Regions from separate parts of the Metabacillus sp. cB07 genome, predicted to be linked through region 2. Evidence: riboswitches for the same ligand, from Rfam matches in the RefSeq annotation. Region 2 holds a riboswitch; the other holds the start of a gene.
The links. Region 2 has a riboswitch for cyclic di-AMP ahead of JOJ89_RS13910 (glutamate/proton symporter GltT). Riboswitches for the same ligand answer to the same signal wherever they lie in the genome.

Region 1: linked by a shared signal. The riboswitch ahead of JOJ89_RS18195 (hypothetical protein) and the one ahead of JOJ89_RS13910 (glutamate/proton symporter GltT) in region 2 are both predicted to bind cyclic di-AMP.

The regions. Positions count from the first base shown of each region.
Region 1 covers NZ_CP069296.1:3,543,381-3,553,389, reverse strand. The annotation lists gene JOJ89_RS18220 (D-alanyl-D-alanine carboxypeptidase family protein) at 1-633, shown strand, start outside; gene bcaP (branched-chain amino acid transporter BcaP) at 681-2,063, opposite strand; gene glnA (type I glutamate--ammonia ligase) at 2,251-3,588, opposite strand; cyclic di-AMP (ydaO/yuaA leader) riboswitch at 3,705-3,839, opposite strand; gene JOJ89_RS18205 (Na-translocating system protein MpsC family protein) at 4,094-4,471, opposite strand; cyclic di-AMP (ydaO/yuaA leader) riboswitch at 4,831-4,967, shown strand; gene JOJ89_RS18200 (hypothetical protein) at 5,340-5,729, shown strand; cyclic di-AMP (ydaO/yuaA leader) riboswitch at 5,786-5,936, shown strand; gene JOJ89_RS18195 (hypothetical protein) at 6,036-6,419, shown strand; gene JOJ89_RS21405 (potassium-transporting ATPase subunit F) at 6,539-6,619, shown strand; gene kdpA (potassium-transporting ATPase subunit KdpA) at 6,638-8,314, shown strand; gene kdpB (potassium-transporting ATPase subunit KdpB) at 8,389-10,009, shown strand, end outside.
Region 2 covers NZ_CP069296.1:2,703,593-2,713,601, reverse strand. The annotation lists gene JOJ89_RS13935 (acyl-CoA carboxylase subunit beta) at 1-196, shown strand, start outside; gene JOJ89_RS13930 (M20/M25/M40 family metallo-hydrolase) at 215-1,339, shown strand; gene msrA (peptide-methionine (S)-S-oxide reductase MsrA) at 1,404-1,931, shown strand; gene JOJ89_RS13920 (hypothetical protein) at 2,040-2,216, shown strand; gene JOJ89_RS13915 (hypothetical protein) at 2,779-3,009, shown strand; gene JOJ89_RS13910 (glutamate/proton symporter GltT) at 3,046-4,308, opposite strand; cyclic di-AMP (ydaO/yuaA leader) riboswitch at 4,397-4,537, opposite strand; gene JOJ89_RS13905 (DNA polymerase IV) at 4,727-5,968, shown strand; gene gndA (NADP-dependent phosphogluconate dehydrogenase) at 6,073-7,485, shown strand; gene JOJ89_RS13895 (YqaE/Pmp3 family membrane protein) at 7,584-7,766, shown strand; gene JOJ89_RS13890 (VOC family protein) at 7,933-8,361, shown strand; gene JOJ89_RS13885 (MFS transporter) at 8,504-9,874, shown strand.

The DNA.
Region 1 (10,009 bases), 840 kb from region 2:
CAAAACGAAATCTTCCGCGAGATCTTTTCAACAGCCGAGCTGAAATGGGACGGGGAAACCTGGGACACAACTCTCCACAATCATCACAAACTTCTGCAGGCGACCCCATATGAAGGAATGGTGGGGGGAAAGAACGGATATGTCAGCCAGTCCGGTTTTACGCTGTCGACTCTCGCTGAAAGAGAAAATATCAGGCTGATCGCTGTCACGCTGAATGCAAAGACAGACCGTATGTCTTACAAAGATACGGTCAAGCTGCTTGATTACGGCTTTGCAAATTTCACATCCGAATTTGTCGCTTCTGGAACATATTATAAGGATCAAGAAGGACAGGAGTTCACATTGGATGAGCCGCTTTATTATGCCAGAAAAACACATGAGACCATTTCTGCTGATGTGGATACCAACGGAAATTTGACGATTGACGGTGAAGATGGCCGGGAACTCGCCAAACATCCGCTTGATCCTGTGAAAGCTGAAAAAAATAAGCTTGTGAAAAGCGCAGTAGCAGATGTAGAACCCGTTTTTGGGAAAAGCGTTCTGCATGATCATCTGAAGTTTATTGTCATGATTTCATTTGCTGTCGCACTGCTGCTAGTCGGGTACTTTTTCAGACAGGTCAGACGATCATAAAGAGTAAAAACCTTTCTCCTGCAGCGGAGAAAGGTTTTTTTTGCGATCTAAACTAGTTTGCTGTTTTTCCTTGCGTATACAAAATAGATGACGGCCCCGATTACAATCCAAATGATAAAGGAAGTCCATGTGATGGCGGGAAGGCTCGTCATGAGATAGATGCAGAACAAGGCGCTGATTGCCGGAAATACAGGGACGAACGGCACTTTGAATGCCCTCTCAAGGGTTGGGTGTGTTTTTCTCAGAACAATCACAGCGATTGATATCAGGGTAAAGGCTGCAAGGGTACCCAGATTCACTAAATGGGCCAGTGTAGTCAAATCGACGAAGCCCGCAATGGCTGCAGCAACGAGACCTGTCAGCCACGTATTTTTAAACGGTGTTTTAAATGATGGATGCACACTTGATAAAACGCTTGGAAGCAGTCCGTCACGGCTCATCGCAAATGAAATCCGGACCTGCGCATACATCATCACGAGAAGCACAGTCGTAATACCTGCAATTGCTCCGACAGAAACGAAGCCTGCCAGTGTGTTCTGACCGACAAAGTGAAGGGCGAAAGAAACCGGATCGGCTACATTCAGTTTTGTATAAGGAACCATTCCTGTCAAAATAAGCGAAACGATGATATACAGAGCTGTACAAACAGTCAAAGAAGCAATAATGCCGATTGGGACATCCCGCTGTGGTCTCTTCACTTCTTCAGCTGCAGTGGCAACAGCATCAAACCCGATATAGGCAAAAAACACAGTCGCAGCACCTGTAACAATCCCGTCAAAACCAAAAGGTACAAACGGCGTCCAGTTTGCAGGCTTAACATACCACACACCAGCTACGATAAAAGCGATGATCACGGCAAGTTTGACGAACACCATGATGTTGTTGACGCGGGTGCTTTCTTTGATTCCTTTTGACAGAAGTGCGGTGATTAAGAAGATGATGCACACAGCAGGCAAATCGATCAATCCGCCCTTTCCAGCTCCGGGAGCGGAGGTGATGGCCTTGGGCAGGTCCAGTCCGAAACCTGCGAGCAGTGATTGAAAGTAAGCAGACCAGCCGGTTGCAACAGCAGAAGTGGCAAGCAGATATTCAAGCATCAGGTCCCACCCGATTAAAAAAGCAAAAAACTCTCCAAGTGTTGCATATGTATAGGTATACACGCTCCCTGAAATCGGCACGGAGGAAGCGAACTCGGCATAACAAAAGGCAGCAAGCGCACATGCAATACCGGACAGGATAAAAGACAGAATGAGTGCAGGGCCCGCAGCTTCTGCAGCAACCACTCCTGTCAGAACAAAAATGCCCGTACCCACGATGGCTCCGATGCCGAGCAGGGTCAAATCCATTGCACCCATCGTGCGTTCAAGTGACTTTTGCTGACTTTGGGCAAGCAGGTCGGTAATTGATTTTTTTCGGAAAAGGGAATTCATACAGTATCCTCCAACAGTTGAGAATAACACTCTCACAAAAGTATATTGATATAATAACAAGTCCGCTCACCTTGCGAATCAGCTTATTTTCTTACGTTAACCAACTGGCCGGAAATTATGAATTCCTTCACGGAATGAGACACAAAAAATCCCGATTCAACAATGAACCGGGGTTTTTGATTTTCTATTAAAATTTCATCTGATAACGTTCAATTTCCCATAAATGTACGGTATTTCTGTATTCGTGCCATTCAGCCCTTTTATGAAGAAGAAATTGACGGAAAACGTGAGGCCCTAGAACCATTTTCGCAAGTGGGCCGTTTTCCAGCAAATCCAGTGCTGTCTCAAGGTTATCTGGAAGATGCTTGATGCCTTTTTCAAGCCGCTCTGATTCTGTCATGCTGAATATGTCATCATGCACAGCAGCCTTCGGGAATTCTGATAAGGCAATGCCTGCCATTCCGGCTTCAGCAATCGCGGCATAAGCAAGGTATGGATTAGCGCTTGGATCAGGATGCCTCACTTCAATGCGTGTTGCAGCCCCTCTTTTTGCCGGTATGCGAATTAAGGTTGAACGGTTTGAGGTTGACCAGGCAATATAGCAAGGAGCTTCAAAGCCAGGAACAAGCCGCTTGTACGAATTAACAATCGGGTTAGTGATGGCGGTCACTTCTTCAATATAGGTCAGTATGCCATTGATAAAGTAGTAGGCTTCATTTGAAAGCTGCATATCATCGTTTTCGTCGTAAAACGTATTTTCCCTATCCTTAAGCAGCGAGATGTTCACGTGCATGCCTGATCCGTTTATTCCTTGAACCGGTTTAGGCATAAAAGAAGCATGCAGATTAAATTGCTTTGCGACATTTTTAACAACCCATTTATAAGTCGTTGCATTATCGGCAGAAGTCAGGGCATCGTTAAAACGGAAGTTGATTTCATGCTGGCCGTTTGCTACTTCATGGTGTGAGGCTTCAATTTTGAAGCCCATTGCTTTTAACGTCCGGTAGATCTCAAGCCTCACTTTTTCACCTAAATCATGAGCGGGTTCGAAATAGCCTCCCAGATCATGCGGATTTGTTGTCGGATTTCCATTCTCGTCGGTTTTGAAAAGGAAGAATTCCAATTCAGGCCCGATGCTGATGGAATAACTGAGTGATTTTGCTCTTTTCATTGCCTGCTGCAGCACAAATCTCGGATCACCTTCATAAGGAGTCATATCCGGATTGTGAATGCTGCATAGAAACCTTGCTTCCGCATACTTTTCCTCAACTGACCAGGGAATGATGGCAAATGTGTTCAAATCAGGCTTTAAATATAGGTCGGACTGATTAATTGGACAGAAGCCCGTGATTGACGACCCGTCAAACATCATTTTACCTTCCACCGCCTCATCAATCTGATCAGCTGTAATGGTGACATGCTTTAAATTCCCTTCAAGATCAACAAACTGAAGGTGCAGCAATTCTACATGCTTTTCTGCTATTTCTGCCTTGATTTCACTTAACGTATCTAAAATGGTCAACATAAAAAACACCCCGATTTTTTAATTTTTGTCTGATAGTACGAACGGTTTTTGAAAAATCGAAGGATTATATTTTTGTTTCAGCAAGCGGGTTTTAGCCGGCTCTGAATGTTCACACCTTCCTCTCTCAAACAACGCATACGGAGTTAGCTGACGGATTCGGACGGTAAGAGTCGCCCGGCCGCTTGATGCTGCGGCTTCACCCCGGAAGATTGGGTCCCCCGTTCCTTTAGCGGATTCTGCGAATTAGGAAATAAATTGAGCCTATCATACGCCCGGGTAATTTTACTTGTAAAGCTCTGAAAAAGAGGAATAATTTAGAAATAAATCTATCCAGACTCTGTTTTTCTTTCGTTTTCTCTCTCATTCTCTCTTTTTTAATTTATTGTATATCTTTAGATTATTATTTATTATTCCTGAGAAGGGGGTTGAAATGGGGTAGAAACCAGTTAAATACAAAGAAAAAAAGAGTATGCGAGCTATGCATACTCCTTTTGAAATACAGTTTTTAGCCTTTTGATTCGAGAGAACGCTCTAAATCCTTATCTACCACAAAAACCTCAATCCGTTCCCCCATTTTGGTGCTGATGTCGCTGTGGCTGGACAGCACTTTGCAGCCGGTGCATCTTTCTACGATTTCCTCAAACTCTTTACTGTACATTTCACGCAGGACTTGTCTCATTTGTTTCACAAGCTTTCTGCCATTCTCGTTTTCAACAAGGTGTTTTTCTTCAACTGTGAGAACACCTTTGAACCTCGCGATCACCATATCATGGACAATGTATGTTCTGGTCTCCTGAGGACCGCGTCCAATTAAGTCTCTTTGAAGCTTAATAAAGGCTTCACTAAGTTCCATTTCTAATTTTTTTTTTGGCGACACAGCCATATGAATATACCCCCGGCAAACATGCTTTTGATTAACATTGCTGCTGCAGTTGCGCAGATCCACCGTCATACAATGACAAAATCTTATCTTGCTGGTGAGTGCGCTTTGCATACATTGACGAGTTTATCTTACTTACACACCCAGACCCTGTCAATAGCAAACTGTAAATGATAGGGAATAGTATGCTGGTAATATGCTGCAGCAATCGTTAAAAAAAAGACTTAAATTTTGTAATAACATGAGCAAATAAGAGTAATAGAGAGAATGAAAGGCGAAAGCAGTATAATTCACCTGATTTTCGGTGTATTTAATTGTTTACACGATCTCACCGCGGGAGTAAGATAATCACGTAATCACGAATTGCATAACGGCCTAGTCCCGAGATTCGGGAGCGGAGGAACCAATTTTTTGGGGTTAATTCTGCATTTGCAGGAAGGATGAGATCTTTCGCCATCCTACCCGTCAGCTAACTTCGTCGGCTAAAGCGAAGGAGGTCAAAAGACCGCCTTAACAGGAGTCTTTTTTTTACTGCCCTTTTTTAAGGCAGAGAAGAGGCCTGGGGACTGTAAAAGGTCTTTTTGATGCATGCAATTCATTCGAAAAAGGAAAAAACGGAAGACGGAACGCAAAGAGGGCTTCGGCTTGCTAGGCGTTAAGTAGACCAATGAGTACTTTTTCTCCAAAACAGCCATATGTAGATCAATCAGCTGTCTTATGGACATTCTGCTGATTTGATTGGATATGGATCTATTTGGGGGAAGGGTAAGCATTGGTCTCTTTTTTTTTACACTTGGGCTGCTTCATCCAATAGGGGTGGAGCCGGCAGGAGGAAAAAATACCGTTATATATGAATGTGCGGGGGATGACGATGAATCACACACTGGTTATAGGCAAGGGAGATTTATTCGGTTCTGTCGTAGAGAGTATAAGCGTGAATAGAAGATTTGCAGACGTCATGAACTATGAGCAGTATGCGTGTGAACTGTCGAACTCTAAAGATGGAAACACACGAATGGATAACCTGATCGAATTGGAAAAGAAGTTTTCAAATTATCGTTCTGTTTATGTTATATCGGATTCGATCAATGAAGGATTTGAATTAACAACCTTTTTCTCAGATCTGGGCACGATGCGGATTATCGTGATGACAGATGACAGCAGACACTATGACCTATATAAAAAACTGGGAGCACGATACGTGATTTTCAGCAAGCCTGGAACGTGCTCGTACTGGCTTGGCGAAATGAAGCAAGGTTAAAATACGAGAATGATTTAAGGAGGTGGATCTCTAAAAGAGATGTCAAATCAGAACTGAATACCTGGACGCTTAATTTCACAATGAAATCGGGGGAACCAATCTTCTGCGGCATACAGCCGCTTGGGGTGAATCCATCTGAAAAGGTGGCAGGGCAGCTCTCATAGCCCGAATCCGACAGCTAACCCCGAAAGCGCAGTGAGGGAAATCAAAATCGCAGGTGCTGCATGCTTTTTTAAGTGATGCCTAAAAACCGCGGAAGAGACCCTCTTCCGCGGTTTTTATTGATTTGAAAAGGAAGGGAACGTCATGGAAACGATGCTGATTTGCATTCCGAGCTATACGAGGCTTGGCTGCCTGGATGAGATTCTCCCGGAGAATTCATCTCTGTCATTTATTACCGGAGATTACAGTGTAGAAAGTCATTTGAGAACCAAAGGGTTTAAAACCATTTATTTTATTAAGCAACATGCACAGTACCTGATTATAAACGAGCCCATTTCACGAGTGCTTTTGCTCGAAGACAAAATAGCTGAGACCTGCCGGCTGATGGAAATACTCAAAGCGAGTGTCAGGGCGCCGATTACGGTGATTACAAAAAGAGCGAATTATCCGGCTAAGCTTTATGAATTGCTCGGCGCTCAGCATGTCATGTATTCAAGATTGGATAACGTAAAATTTCTGATTCAATAAGAACGGGGGATTTAAATGCTTGACAGTATCATGATTCTCTCATTTGCAGCTTTAACGCTGCTTATGTCAGGACTTGTAAAATGGTCTGAAAAGATTGTGACTGAAGGAAGGGAAGAAAAGTGACGATTGTTTTGCTCGGCGGAATCGCCGCCATCACGCTCTATTTGCTTTATGCATTGGTAAACCCTGAAAAATTTTAACTTGCGGAGGAAGAGACATTGAGTGTACTATCCATACTTTCCATTATCCTGACATTGGCGCTTGTCGTCCTGCTGGCAAAGCCTGCAGGCAACTACATTGCGCGTGCGTTTTCTTATGAAACAACGAAACTTGATGCTTTTTTTGGCCCTTTTGAACATGCGGTTTATAAACTAAGCGGAATCAAACAAACGAATCAAAGTTTCAGGCAATATGCTTCTGCTCTACTGATTTCAAATATTTTCATGATTTTTATCGTTTACCTAGTGTTTCGTTTTCAGGGTTCGCTTCCGCTGAATCCGAGCGGCATTGCCGGAATGGATCCGACACTTGCATTTAATACGGCCATCAGCTTTATGACCAATACAAATCTTCAGCATTACAGCGGAGAGAGCGGATTATCTTATCTTTCTCAGATGATCGGCATTACGTTTATGATGTTTGTCGCTCCTGCTACAGCATTTGCTGCAGCCATTGCATTAATAAGAGGACTTTCAGGCAACCCTCTTGGAAATTTCTTTGTAGATTTAATTCGTTCCATTACTCGTGTTCTTTTGCCGATAGCCTTTGTAACGGGTCTGGTATTTGTTTTTCTTGGTGTTCCTCAGACGCTGGATTCAAGTGTGACGGCAAAAACCGTAGAAGGCGCGGATCAGACGATCGCAATGGGCCCTGTTGCTTCTCTTTTATCCATTAAGGAAGTGGGCAACAACGGAGGAGGATTCTTCGGTGTCAACTCAGCCCATCCTTTTGAAAATCCTAACGGGATTAGCAACCTGCTGCAAATTCTTTTGATGCTGCTGATTCCGACAGCCCTTCCTTTCACGTATGGAAAAATGGTCGGAAACGCAAAGCAGGGCAGAATCCTATTTGCTGCAATGGCCATGATTTTCGTGGTCTTTCTTGGAACAGCTCTTTTATCTGAATATCAGGGTAACCCAAGATTGGCTGAAGCAGGCCTTGAGCAGGCATCAGGAAGCATGGAAGGCAAAGAGGTCCGCTTTGGTGCGGCACAATCTGCTCTTTATGCAATCGTGACAACAGCTTCTGAAACAGGAGCGGTTAATACCATGCATGATACGCTTTCTCCCATCACAGGGATGCTGGCCTTGTCGAATATGCTTTTGAATACGGTTTTCGGCGGGATTGGAGCTGGCTTTATGAATATCATCATGTACGCTGTCATCGCCGTTTTCTTATCTGGCCTGATGGTAGGGCGCACGCCAGAATTCCTTGGCAAGAAAATAGAAGGAAAAGAAATGAAACTGATCGCTGTTACCTTGCTGATTCATCCGTTTCTGATTCTGGGATCAACAGCCCTTGCGCTTTATACGCCGCTAGGATCTGACGGTATTTCAAATCCGGGATTCCATGGGCTTTCCCAAGTTCTTTATGAATACACATCTTCTGCAGCCAATAACGGCTCAGGCTTTGAAGGTCTTGGAGATGCCACTCCGTTCTGGAACATCTCAACAGGAATAGTCATGTTTATCGGCAGATACTTTGGCATCATTGCCATGCTTGCTGTTGGAGCATCATTAGCTTCTAAAAAGCTTGTGCCGGAAACAATCGGAACATTCCGTACAGATACTAGTTTGTTTGGCACCATATTTGTCGGAGCGGTATTTATTGTAGGGGCATTGACATTCTTCCCGGTACTGGTTTTAGGACCGGTCGCAGAGTTTTTAACTTTATAAACCTAATTGGAGGATCCGAAATGAGTAAGACATCATTAGCAACCGCAGTGAAGGCTGCTGAAAGGTATGATCAGATGGAAGATGCAAGACAGACAGAGCCGGAAGATCAGAAGCCGGAATGCAGAACGAAAGTGGATAAAGGGCTGATTGGAAACGCAATAAAGGCATCTTTTATTAAGCTTGATCCGCGAATCATGGTGAAAAATCCAATCATGTTTATTGTAGAAATTGGTTTCTTCCTGACATTGCTGCTCACTTTTGCACCTTCTGCTTTTGGATCTGCAGAAGTAAACGTGACGTTTAATTTAACGGTCTCACTGATTCTTTTGTTCACCGTGTTATTTGCTAACTTTGCTGAAGCTTTGGCAGAAGGACGGGGAATGGCTCAGGCAAACTCGCTGAAAAATTCCAAGAAAGAAATGACGGCCAATCGCCTGAAACCTAATGGAGAGATTGAAAAAATTGACTCCGCTTCGCTCCGCAAAGGAGATGTGGTTATTGTATCACAGGGAGAGTTTATTCCAGGGGACGGTGAGGTTATCTCCGGTCTTGCATCTGTTGATGAATCAGCCATTACAGGAGAATCTGCTCCTGTTATTAAGGAAGCAGGAGGGGACTTCAACTCCGTAACAGGAGGAACTAAGGTGGTCAGCGACGAGATTAAAGTGAGAATCACAAGTGATCCGGGAGAATCCTTCCTTGATAAAATGATTGCTCTTGTTGAGGGTGCACAGCGTCAGAAGACACCGAATGAAATTGCTCTGAATACGGTTTTAACTAGCTTGACACTCATTTTCATGATTGTCGTTGTAACACTTCCTTTTTATGCGGATTATCTCGGTTTTCAACTAGAAATACCTGTTCTGATTGCACTGCTGGTTTGCCTGATTCCCACGACAATCGGGGGATTGCTATCCGCGATTGGAATCGCCGGGATGGACCGGGTAACCCAGTTCAACGTCATTGCCATGTCTGGTAAAGCCGTTGAAGCTGCAGGTGATATAAACACCATCATTCTGGACAAAACAGGTACGATTACATTCGGAAACCGGATGGCAAGTGAGTTCATTCCTGTCGGCAATGCCCCGATGCAGGACCTTGCCCAATGGACAGCCATCAGTTCACTGGATGATGAAACACCTGAGGGAAGATCGGTTCTTGAGCTGTTAAAGAACAAGCAGCTTTCATATAGAACGGATCTTGCAGCTGGAGGAACGTTCATTGAGTTCAAAGCCGAAACCCGCATGAGCGGCATGGATTTGCCTGATGGGACGGTTGTAAGAAAAGGCGCGGTTGATGCCGTGAAGAAATGGGTTCTGTCACATGGAGGAGTCATCCCTGCTGATCTTGATAAAAAAACGGATGACATTTCCAAGGCCGGCGGTACGCCGCTTGCTGTAGCCATGAATAATCAGATCTTCGGATTAATTTATTTGAAAGATACGGTGAAGCCCGGAATGAAAGAGCGGTTTGACATGCTTCGCAGCATGGGGATCAAGACCGTTATGTGTACGGGAGATAATCCTCTCACAGCTGCCACAATCGCAAAAGAAGCAGGAGTTGACGAATTTATTGCAGAGTGCAAGCCTGAGGACAAAATCGAAGTCATTAAATATGAACAATCACAGGGCAAGCTTGTTGCCATGACGGGTGACGGTACAAATGATGCCCCTGCACTTGCACAGGCAGATGTAG
Region 2 (10,009 bases):
GGAAGAAACGAGGGCAGCCAAAATCGAGGAGTACCGCGAAAAATTCGCCAATCCTTATGTGGCAGCAAGCCAGGGGATGGTCGATGACGTAATTGACCCCCGCGATACAAGAATAAAGCTTATTCAGGCGCTCGAGATGCTGCGCACAAAGCAGGAGCAGCGTCCTGCCAAAAAACATGGAAACATTCCGCTTTAAGCCTAGGAGGAAACAAAGATGATTAATCAAGAACGTTTAGTGAATGAGTTTTTAGAGCTTGTTCAAATTGATTCCGAAACAAAATTCGAAACAGAAATCGCCAAAGTCCTTACTGATAAGTTTGAAGCACTTGGCGTCCGCGTTGAAGAAGATGATACAACAAGTATTACTGGACACGGTGCAGGCAACCTGATCTGCACGCTGGATGCTGTACAGGACGGCATTGATCCGATTTATTTTACATCTCATATGGACACGGTCGTTCCGGGAAAAGGAATTAAACCTTCTATTAAAGACGGATACATTGTAACAGACGGTACAACGATTCTTGGGGCAGATGACAAAACAGGATTATCGGCTATGCTTGAGGCTGTTCGTGTGCTGAAAGAAAACAACATCGCCCACGGTAAGATTGAATTCATCATCACAGTTGGAGAAGAATCCGGTCTTGTAGGCGCAAAAGCATTGGACGGATCTAAAGTGACGGCTAAATTCGGATATGCCCTCGACAGTGACGGAAAAGTAGGAACCATTATCGTGGCTGCTCCGACACAGGCAAAAGTGAGAGCTTCTATTTTCGGCAAAACCGCTCACGCAGGTGTTGCACCTGAAAAGGGCATTTCTGCGATTACGATTGCTTCAAAAGCCATTGCGAAAATGCCGCTAGGAAGAATCGACCATGAAACAACAGCAAACATCGGCCGATTTGAAGGAGGCACGCAAACAAACATTGTGTGCGACCAAGTGAATATCCTGGCTGAAGCGAGATCACTCGTTCCTGAAAAAATGGAAGCCCAAACAGCTAAAATGAAAGAAGCATTCGAAAGTGCGGCAGCTGAAATGGGAGGCCGTGCAGAAGTTGAAATTGAAGTGATGTATCCTGGCTTTAAGTTTGGCGAAGGAGATCACGTTGTAGAAGTGGCAAAGCGCGCTGCAGCAAACATCGGCCGTACAAGCGAGCTTCAGACAAGCGGCGGCGGAAGCGATGCCAACGTGATTGCCGGCTTTGATATTCCGACTGTCAATCTTGCTGTCGGTTATGAAGACATCCACACGACAAATGAGAAGATGCCGATCGAAGAACTTGTCAAAACAGCTGAACTTGTGGTATCAATAATCAAAGAAGTAGCTAAAAGCGAATAAGAGAAAAGATGGCAGGCACATGGATTGTGTCTGCTGTTTTACATCATAGAAAGAGGTGCATATCATGGGAAGAAGAGAAAAGGCAACATTTGCAGGCGGCTGTTTTTGGTGCATGGTGAAGCCGTTCGACGAACAGCCGGGCATCATTGAAGTCGTTTCAGGCTACACAGGCGGAACACTCGAAAATCCGTCATATGAACAAATCAAAACAGGTGAAACAGGACACAGGGAAGCGGTCGAAATCACCTTTGATCCGGATGTTTTTTCCTATGACACCCTGCTTGAGCTCTATTGGCCGCAGATTGATCCGACAGATGACGGGGGCCAGTTCTTTGACCGCGGCAGCCAGTACCGCACAGCCATTTTCTATCACACAGAAGAGCAAAAGCTGAAGGCTGAAAAAACGAAGCAGGAAATTGACGCAAGCGGACGCTTTCAAAAGCCTGTCGTGACAGAGATCCTGCCTGCTGCTCCATTTTATCCGGCAGAAGAATACCATCAGAAATTCTACGCAAAAAACCCTGAAAAATACAAACAGGAACGCGAAGAATCCGGAAGAGAAGAATTTATCCGGAATAACTGGAAGAAATAAAGCAAGCAAGCCCTCTGTTCATTTGGACGGAAGGCTTTTTCGATGTTCGGCTCTGTGTTTGTATTGGACCTGCAATGGGTATTTTCCATATTAAGGAGAGTGATTACAATGAATACATTTAATGAAAGTGCCATTGCCTCATACGTGAAAACAAGAGCCGAAGAAAACTGCAAACTCCTCCAGGAGAACATGGAAGAGCTCGAAAGAGGAAAAATCCTCGGCAGAATGGAAGCCTACAATGAATTTCTGGAGCGGTTTGGATTTGATAAAGTAGAGTGCAAGTAATCAGGGTCAAGCGGAGCACATCATTCTTGTAAGGGATGGTGTGTTTTTGTATTCGTGGAAGGAAGCTTGCGGCTAGCAGCATTAGAGAGTCATTTAAAGAGTGAATCGTACCCTCGGAAACTGAGAAACGATGTGAGAGGGTAAGCAAAGCGGCGAATCGTACCCTCGGATACCGAAAAACAATGGGTGGAGGGTAAGCAAAGCTGTGAATCGTACCCTCGGATACCGAAAAACGATGGGTGGAGGGTAAGCAAAGTGGTGAATCGTACCCTCGGATACCGAAAAACGATGGGTGGAGGGTAAGCAAAGTGGTGAATCGTACCCTCGGATACCGAAAAACAATGGGTGGAGGGTAAGCAAAGCTGTGAATCGTACCCTCGGAAACCGAGAAACGATGTGGGAGGGTAAGCAAAGCAGTGAATCGTACCCCCGCAAACCGAGAAACGATGTGGGAGGGTAAGCAAATGTACGAATCGTACCCTCGCAAACCGAGGAACGATATGCGAGGGTAAGGAAAAACTCAATCTGTAGGGAACATGAATAAAATCATGAGGAGCATAACATGAAACATTTTTTTCTGGGGTTTTTAATTTCAGGGTTTGGATCATTTATCCTTATTGTACTGGGGCTGGCACTCTTTGCAGAACTTTATCCTAACGAGGACCCGTCCGTAGGTGCCGGAGTCGGATTTGCAATAGCATTCGGATTTGTGTTTTCTGCACCGGTTGCTGCCATGATCGGGATTGTTGGAGGAGTGCTTACATACGTATTCAAGAAGTATAAGAAGAACTAAAAAACCCCCGGACCATTTTCCGGGGGCTCTTCCTGTTTATGCACTTGCTTTCATGACTTCATTCGCTTTAATCCGGTTGTACTGGCCTTCGGATTTTGACATCACGATGGCAGCGAGGGTATTGCCGACAAGGTTAACGACCGTGCGGGCCATATCCATGATGCGGTCCACTCCTGCAATGAAGGCAAGTCCTTCCGCCGGAATACCGATTGTTCCGAGAGTGGCAAGCAGAACAACGAAGGATGTTCCAGGAACGGCAGCCATCCCTTTAGACGTAACCATCAAGACTAAAATCAGTGTCAATTGCTGAACGATTGTCAGTTCGATGCCGTAAACCTGTGCAAGGAACAAGGCAGCAATCGCTTGATAGAGTACGGATCCGTCAAGGTTAAACGTGTATCCGATAGGAACGACAAAGGACACAATTCCCTTAGGGCATCCCATCTTTTCAAGCTTTTCCATGATTCGGGGCAGGACCGTTTCTGAGCTTGATGTACTGAACGCAAGCAGCAGCTCGTCCTTAATGTAGCGAAGCAGAGAAAAGATATTGACGCCTGCCCATTTGGCAACTGCTCCCAATACTACAATCAGGAAGAAAATCAGGGCAGCGTATACTAATACAACCAATTTTCCAAGAGAAAGCAATGAATCAATTCCAAATTTTGAAACGGTTACTCCGATCAGGGCGAATACGCCGAGAGGAGCCACTTTCATTACAAGGTTGACGACGTGGAACATCGCGTGAGAAACACCGTCAAAGAACTGAAGGACCGGCTTTCCACGTTCTCCGATGGCTGCTACGCCGAGTCCGAAGAGGACGGAGAAAAAGATGATGGCAAGCATATCGCCTTCTACGACAGATTTAAAGAAGTTCGTCGGAACAATATGAAGAAACGTTTCGGCAACCGATTTTTCACTTTGCTCTTCAGATGTATCGACATACTGCTGGATATCTGTTTTTTGGGCAGATTCAAGGTCAACTCCTTGCCCCGGCTGAAAGACGTTTGCAAGCAATACGCCGAGGACAATCGCAACAGTTGTAATGATTTCAAAATAAAGAATGGTTTTTCCGCCGAGTCTTCCAACGTGTTTTCCATTCCCAGCACCTGCAACTCCAACGATCAGGCTAGAGATAACAATCGGAATGACAATCATTTTGATCAAACGCAAAAACAAATCTCCAAGCGGCTGCAAAACTGCGGCAACTCGGGGGTCATTAAACCAGACAACACCTACTAAAATACCTAAAGTCAAACCAATAAAAATTTGGGAAGCCAGTCCCAAACGAATTTTTTTCATAGAAGAACCTCCTCTGAGATGTAAGAATTCTGAAAAAACAAAAAAAGACCAATCTAAAGTAAGAAAGGTCTTTAATACACAATTAAAGTCTTTCTCCCAATAAAGCATACGAGGTTAACTGTCGGATTCGGGATTGAGAGTTCCCTTCCATTTACGGATTCACCCCAAGGTAAGAGCCTTACCAAATGCATGATTCCCCCGCTCTGAAAAGATTAAGCTTGTTATGAAATTTGACGGACAATAAAAACACACAAGATATAATTTACTTGTGATAAGGGGAGTCTGTCAATTGTTTTATAAAAAGTAAGAAAGGATCAAATTTTTGCGCTTTTCTAATTCCGTCCCCATCATTAGCGGTTCATCTGCTGACTGTGATAAAATTGAGGCACTATAACAGTTTGGAAAGAAGTTGAACGGCATGAAGCAGCAGAGCGGTCCAAGGGTCATTCTCCATGTGGATATGAACAGTTTTTACGCATCTGTTGAGATGGCGTTTGAGCCTGACCTGAGGGGAAAGCCGCTCGCCATCGCCGGCAATGTGGAAGAGCGGAAGGGTATTGTTGTGACGTGCAGCTATGAGGCCAGGGCCAGAGGCGTGAAAACAACGATGCCGTTGTGGCAGGCGAAGCGCCATTGTCCTGAACTGATTGTCAGGAAACCGAATTTTGACCGGTACCGGAAGGCATCAAGAGCGATGTTTGACCTGTTAAGAGAATTTACGGATCTTGTTGAGCCTGTCTCTATTGATGAGGGATATATGGACTTGACGGAATATCTGAAGGAAGGCAATCCCCTTCAAGTGGCAAAAACGATTCAGCAGCGCTTGCTTGAAGAGCTCCTTCTGCCTTCAAGTATAGGAATTGCCCCAAATAAATTCCTTGCCAAAATGGCTTCCAATATGAAAAAGCCCCTTGGCATCACCGTCCTAAGAAAAAGGGAGCTTCATGAGACACTGTGGCCGCTTCCAGCAGGCGAGATGCACGGAGTGGGGGAAAAAACGGCAGAAAAACTTCTCACCATCGGCGTCAAAACAATCAAAGATCTGGCTGAAGCCGATCCGATTTCATTGAAACAGCTCCTGGGCATAAACGGTGAACGGCTGAAAAAACGGGCAAAAGGCATAGACAGCAGAGAAGTCAATCCGGACAGCATCAATGATTTTAAGAGCATAGGGAATTCTACCACTCTCTCCAAAGATTCAAGCGATGTGCGCGTCCTTTATGATACTTTGAACCGCCTCTCTCAGTCAGTCAGCATGCGGATGAAGCGGAAAGAGGTGCTCGGAACAAAAATCTTTATTACGATCCGCTACTCAGACCGGAGCACATTTACCCGCAGCCGGACAGTCAATAACCCGCTTGGTGAAAAAGAAGAGCTGTACACTCACGCCAAAGAGATTTTTGACAGGCACTGGACAGGAGAGCCGGTACGGTTGCTCGGGGTGACGTGCCAGGACCTTGTCCCAAAAGGAGATGCCTATAAACAGCTGGATCTGTTTTCTTTTCAGGAGGATGCAAAAAAAGAGCCGCTTTTTAAAACGATTGAAGACATCCAGAAAAAATTTGGCGAAAGTATCATTAAACGCGGGATGAAAGCGGTCCGCCTGGAGGATGATAAAACAAGCGGGACAAGTTTCAATAAAGATTTTTTAAGGGAATGAGACAAGGCGCTTTCCTTGATAAAAGCAAGGACACTGTGTTATTTTACAGAAGGAATGCATATTCATGCGCACAACGATATTTGGGACAGAAAGGGAGTAAAAACATGTCTAAACAGCAAATTGGCGTTATCGGTTTGGCCGTCATGGGCAAAAACCTCGCTCTTAATATAGAAAGCCGCGGCTATTCGGTGGCCGTTTATAACCGCTCTTCAGATAAAACAGAAGAAATGCTGAAAGAACACAGCGGCAAGAACCTGACAGGTACATACAGCATTGAAGAGTTTGTTCAGTCTCTTGAAACACCGCGCAAAATTCTTCTTATGGTAAAAGCCGGTTTTGCAACAGATGCAACGATCGAACAGCTTCTTCCTCATCTTGATAAAGGCGATATTCTGATCGACGGAGGAAATACGCTTTACACAGATACACAGCGCAGAAACAAAGAGCTTGCCGAAAGCGGCATTCACTTTATCGGCACAGGCGTTTCAGGCGGAGAAGAAGGAGCCCTAAAAGGACCTTCCATCATGCCTGGAGGACAAAAGGAAGCATTTGAACTTGTGAAGCCGATTTTCGAAGCGATTTCTGCAAAAGTGGACGGAGATCCATGTACAACTTACATCGGTCCGGACGGTGCGGGCCACTATGTGAAAATGGTTCACAACGGCATAGAGTACGGCGATATGCAGCTGATTTCAGAAGCGTATTTCATTCTGAAAAATGTTCTTGGTCTATCTGCACAGGAACTCCACGAAGTATTTGCCGAGTGGAATAAAGGTGAGCTTGACAGCTATCTGATTGAAATCACGGCTGACATTTTCACAAAAACAGATGATGAAACAGGCAAGCCGCTTGTTGATATGATTCTGGATACAGCAGGACAAAAAGGAACTGGAAAATGGACAAGCAAAAGTGCCCTTGATTTAGGTGTTCCGCTTCCGATTATTACGGAATCCGTGTTTGCCCGCTTCATCTCTGCCATGAAAGATGAGCGTGTAAAAGCGAGCGGCATTCTCTCAGGCCCTTCTGTGACACCATATGAAGGCGATAAAAAAGAACTGATCGAAGTTGTACGAAAAGCGCTTTACATGAGCAAAATTTGTTCTTATGCACAAGGTTTTGCCCAAATGAGAGCAGCTTCTGAGGAATACAACTGGGATCTTCAGTACGGCGACATCGCGATGATTTTCAGAGGCGGATGCATCATCCGTGCAGCCTTCCTTCAAAAAATCAAAGATGCGTATGACCGTGACGGCGAGCTTGCAAATCTTCTGCTTGATCCATACTTCAAAGAGATTGCAGAAAGCTACCAGGGAGCTCTTCGCAAAGTGCTGACAGTTGCCATAGAGCAAGGGGTTCCGGTACCAAGCTTCTCAGCTGCCCTATCTTATTACGACAGCTACCGCACGGCTACATTGCCTGCAAACCTGATTCAGGCGCAGCGCGACTATTTCGGAGCGCACACTTATCAGCGTACAGATAAAGAAGGCATTTTCCATACAGAATGGATGTCTAAGTAAAAGCAGAACACGGAGCCTTGTGCTCCGTGTTTTTTGCCGTTTCTAAACCGCAGAATCGGGGTAAAATGTAACGGATAAGAAAAGAACGGGGTGATGTGATGCTTTATTTACTGGCGATTATACTGCCGCCTGTTGCCGTGCTGTTTGTCGGCAGACCGTTTCAGGCGCTGCTTAACCTGATTTTGACGCTCATTTTTTATCTTCCGGGAGCCATTCACGCCGTGCTTGTGGTGAAGGATGCAAAAGATGAGAAGCGTATGAAGAAGTACGGAGTGAGGTAACTTAAAAAAGATGCTGACTCTGAAGGAAATTAGCCCGCCTCTAGAGAAATAGAGGGACGGGCTTTATTTATTGTATTTTTTATAAGGGTGTAGCAAAAGGCAGCTGAACATGGTATGATAATACAGAACAAATGTTCTTATTAAATTTATGACGATGAGGTGTAACATGATCACATCAGTAAATCCTTACATTGTAACAAATGGAAATGGTCAAGAGGCAGTGAAGTTTTATGTAGATGCATTAAATGCTGAACTTGTTTCGATTCAAACATTCGGGGAAATGCCGGAGGATCCGAATCATCCTATTCCCGCTGATGCAAAGGACCGTGTGATGAATGCACAGTTTAAAACAGGCGATACCCTCATGATGCTGTCAGATACATTTCCCGGAATGCCTTATACTCTCGGTTCGCAGCTTTCTATTGCGATTCATATTGATTCAGCAGACGCAGCGAAAAATGTATTTGAAAAACTCTCTGCAGGCGGAAATGTCACAATGCCTCTTCAGGAAACATTCTGGAGTCCTGCATACGGTCAGGTTAAAGACAAATATGGTGTTGAATGGCAAGTATCTGCTGTTAAAGAAAACGAATAATAAGCTTAAAAGAGACCTCTTCTTGTTAAGAAGGGGTTTTCGTCTTTTTAAAGGGCAGGTCGAAGCAAATCGGTTGACTATACAGGCTGTAAGAGTATATATTTCTTTAGGTATACGAAATAAAAGCTGAGGGCGGGATAGAATGTCAACGATAATAGAAGAAAGACCGCCAGCAGTTCCTGGCTTAAAATACGAAAACAGAATTGTATGGCTGTGGAGTTTAACCGTATGGCTCGTTGTGATGAACACGACGATGTTTAATGTCGCTTTGCCGAGCGTGCTTCGCGATTTGAGCCTTTCATCCGGCACTGCATCCTGGATTGTGTCAGGATACTCAATCGCTTTTGCCATCTCTACTCTCACGTACAGCCGTTTATCAGATTTCATTCCGATCTCAAGGCTGCTTGCAGTCGGGCTTGCCATGCTTGGTGCAGCATCCATTATCGGTTTTATTTCTCATAACTTTTATCTGCTTTTATTCGCGAGAGTTCTTCAGGCAGCGGGAGCAGGGGCTGTGCCTGGTCTTGCCATGGTTTTGGCGGGTAAATATATTCCCATTTCCAGAAGAGGAAAGGCGATGTCGCTGATTTCGTCTGCCGCATCGCTTGGGTTTGGACTTGGACCCGTTATTGGAGGAGCCATTACAACCTATCTTGGATGGAATTATTTATTTGTCATCACCGCATTTGTTGTCCTGCTTCTTCCCCTGTTTAAAAAGCTGCTTCCTAAAGAGGAAGTCCATAAGGTACACTTCGATTCTGCCGGAGGATTGCTGACAGGACTCGGAGTTACGGGGCTGCTGCTCTTTTTATCCACCATGTCAGTGCCTCTTCTCATTGGCTCGCTGGCCATCCTGTATTTCTTATGGAGGCATATACACAAAGTCAGCCTGCCGTTTGTGCAGCCTTCACTGTTTAAAAACAGACAGTATGTGAAGCTTGCTTTATCAGCGTTTTCAGGATTTATTCTTCATTTTTCAGCGCTCTTTATGATGCCGATCATCCTGACAGAGCTGTTTGAAAAAGATCCGGCTGCCATCGGCCTGATTATTTTTCCGGGTGCCATCCTTTCAGCGGTTGCCGCACAGTTCATTGGGCGGCTTATCGACAAATTCGGAAATATACCGTTAATTTCCTTTGGCCATGTGATGCTCATGATTTCACTGCTGATTCTGGCTTTGTTTTCAGGAGAAAATCCATATGCGATTTTGGTTGCCTACATGTTTATGAGCACAGGTTTTTCAAGCCTGACCTCAAGCATTGCAAACGAAGCATCCCGCATCCTGCCGGAGGATGAAATTGGTTCGGGCATGGGCCTGATGCAGCTGATTCAATTTTTCGGCGGAGCATTTGGTGTCGCACTGTCAGGTCTCTTGATTGAATGGCAGCATGGTGTTTCTGGCGCAGCTGTTTATACAAACATTTTCTGGGGAATGACGCTGCTGATTGGAGCTTCAGGCATGATTTTCTTTTCGTATGTTCAAAGAAATGCAAAGCTGCTTCAAGCCAAATAGCATAGAAATTAGCATGAAAAACCGCAACTCAATTAGTTGCGGTTTTTTCTTTGGTATACATGAATTCTGGTGAATATTCGCCATTTTATTACCTCAATTTTCACCCCAATTCGCATACGTTTTTGTTATATGACA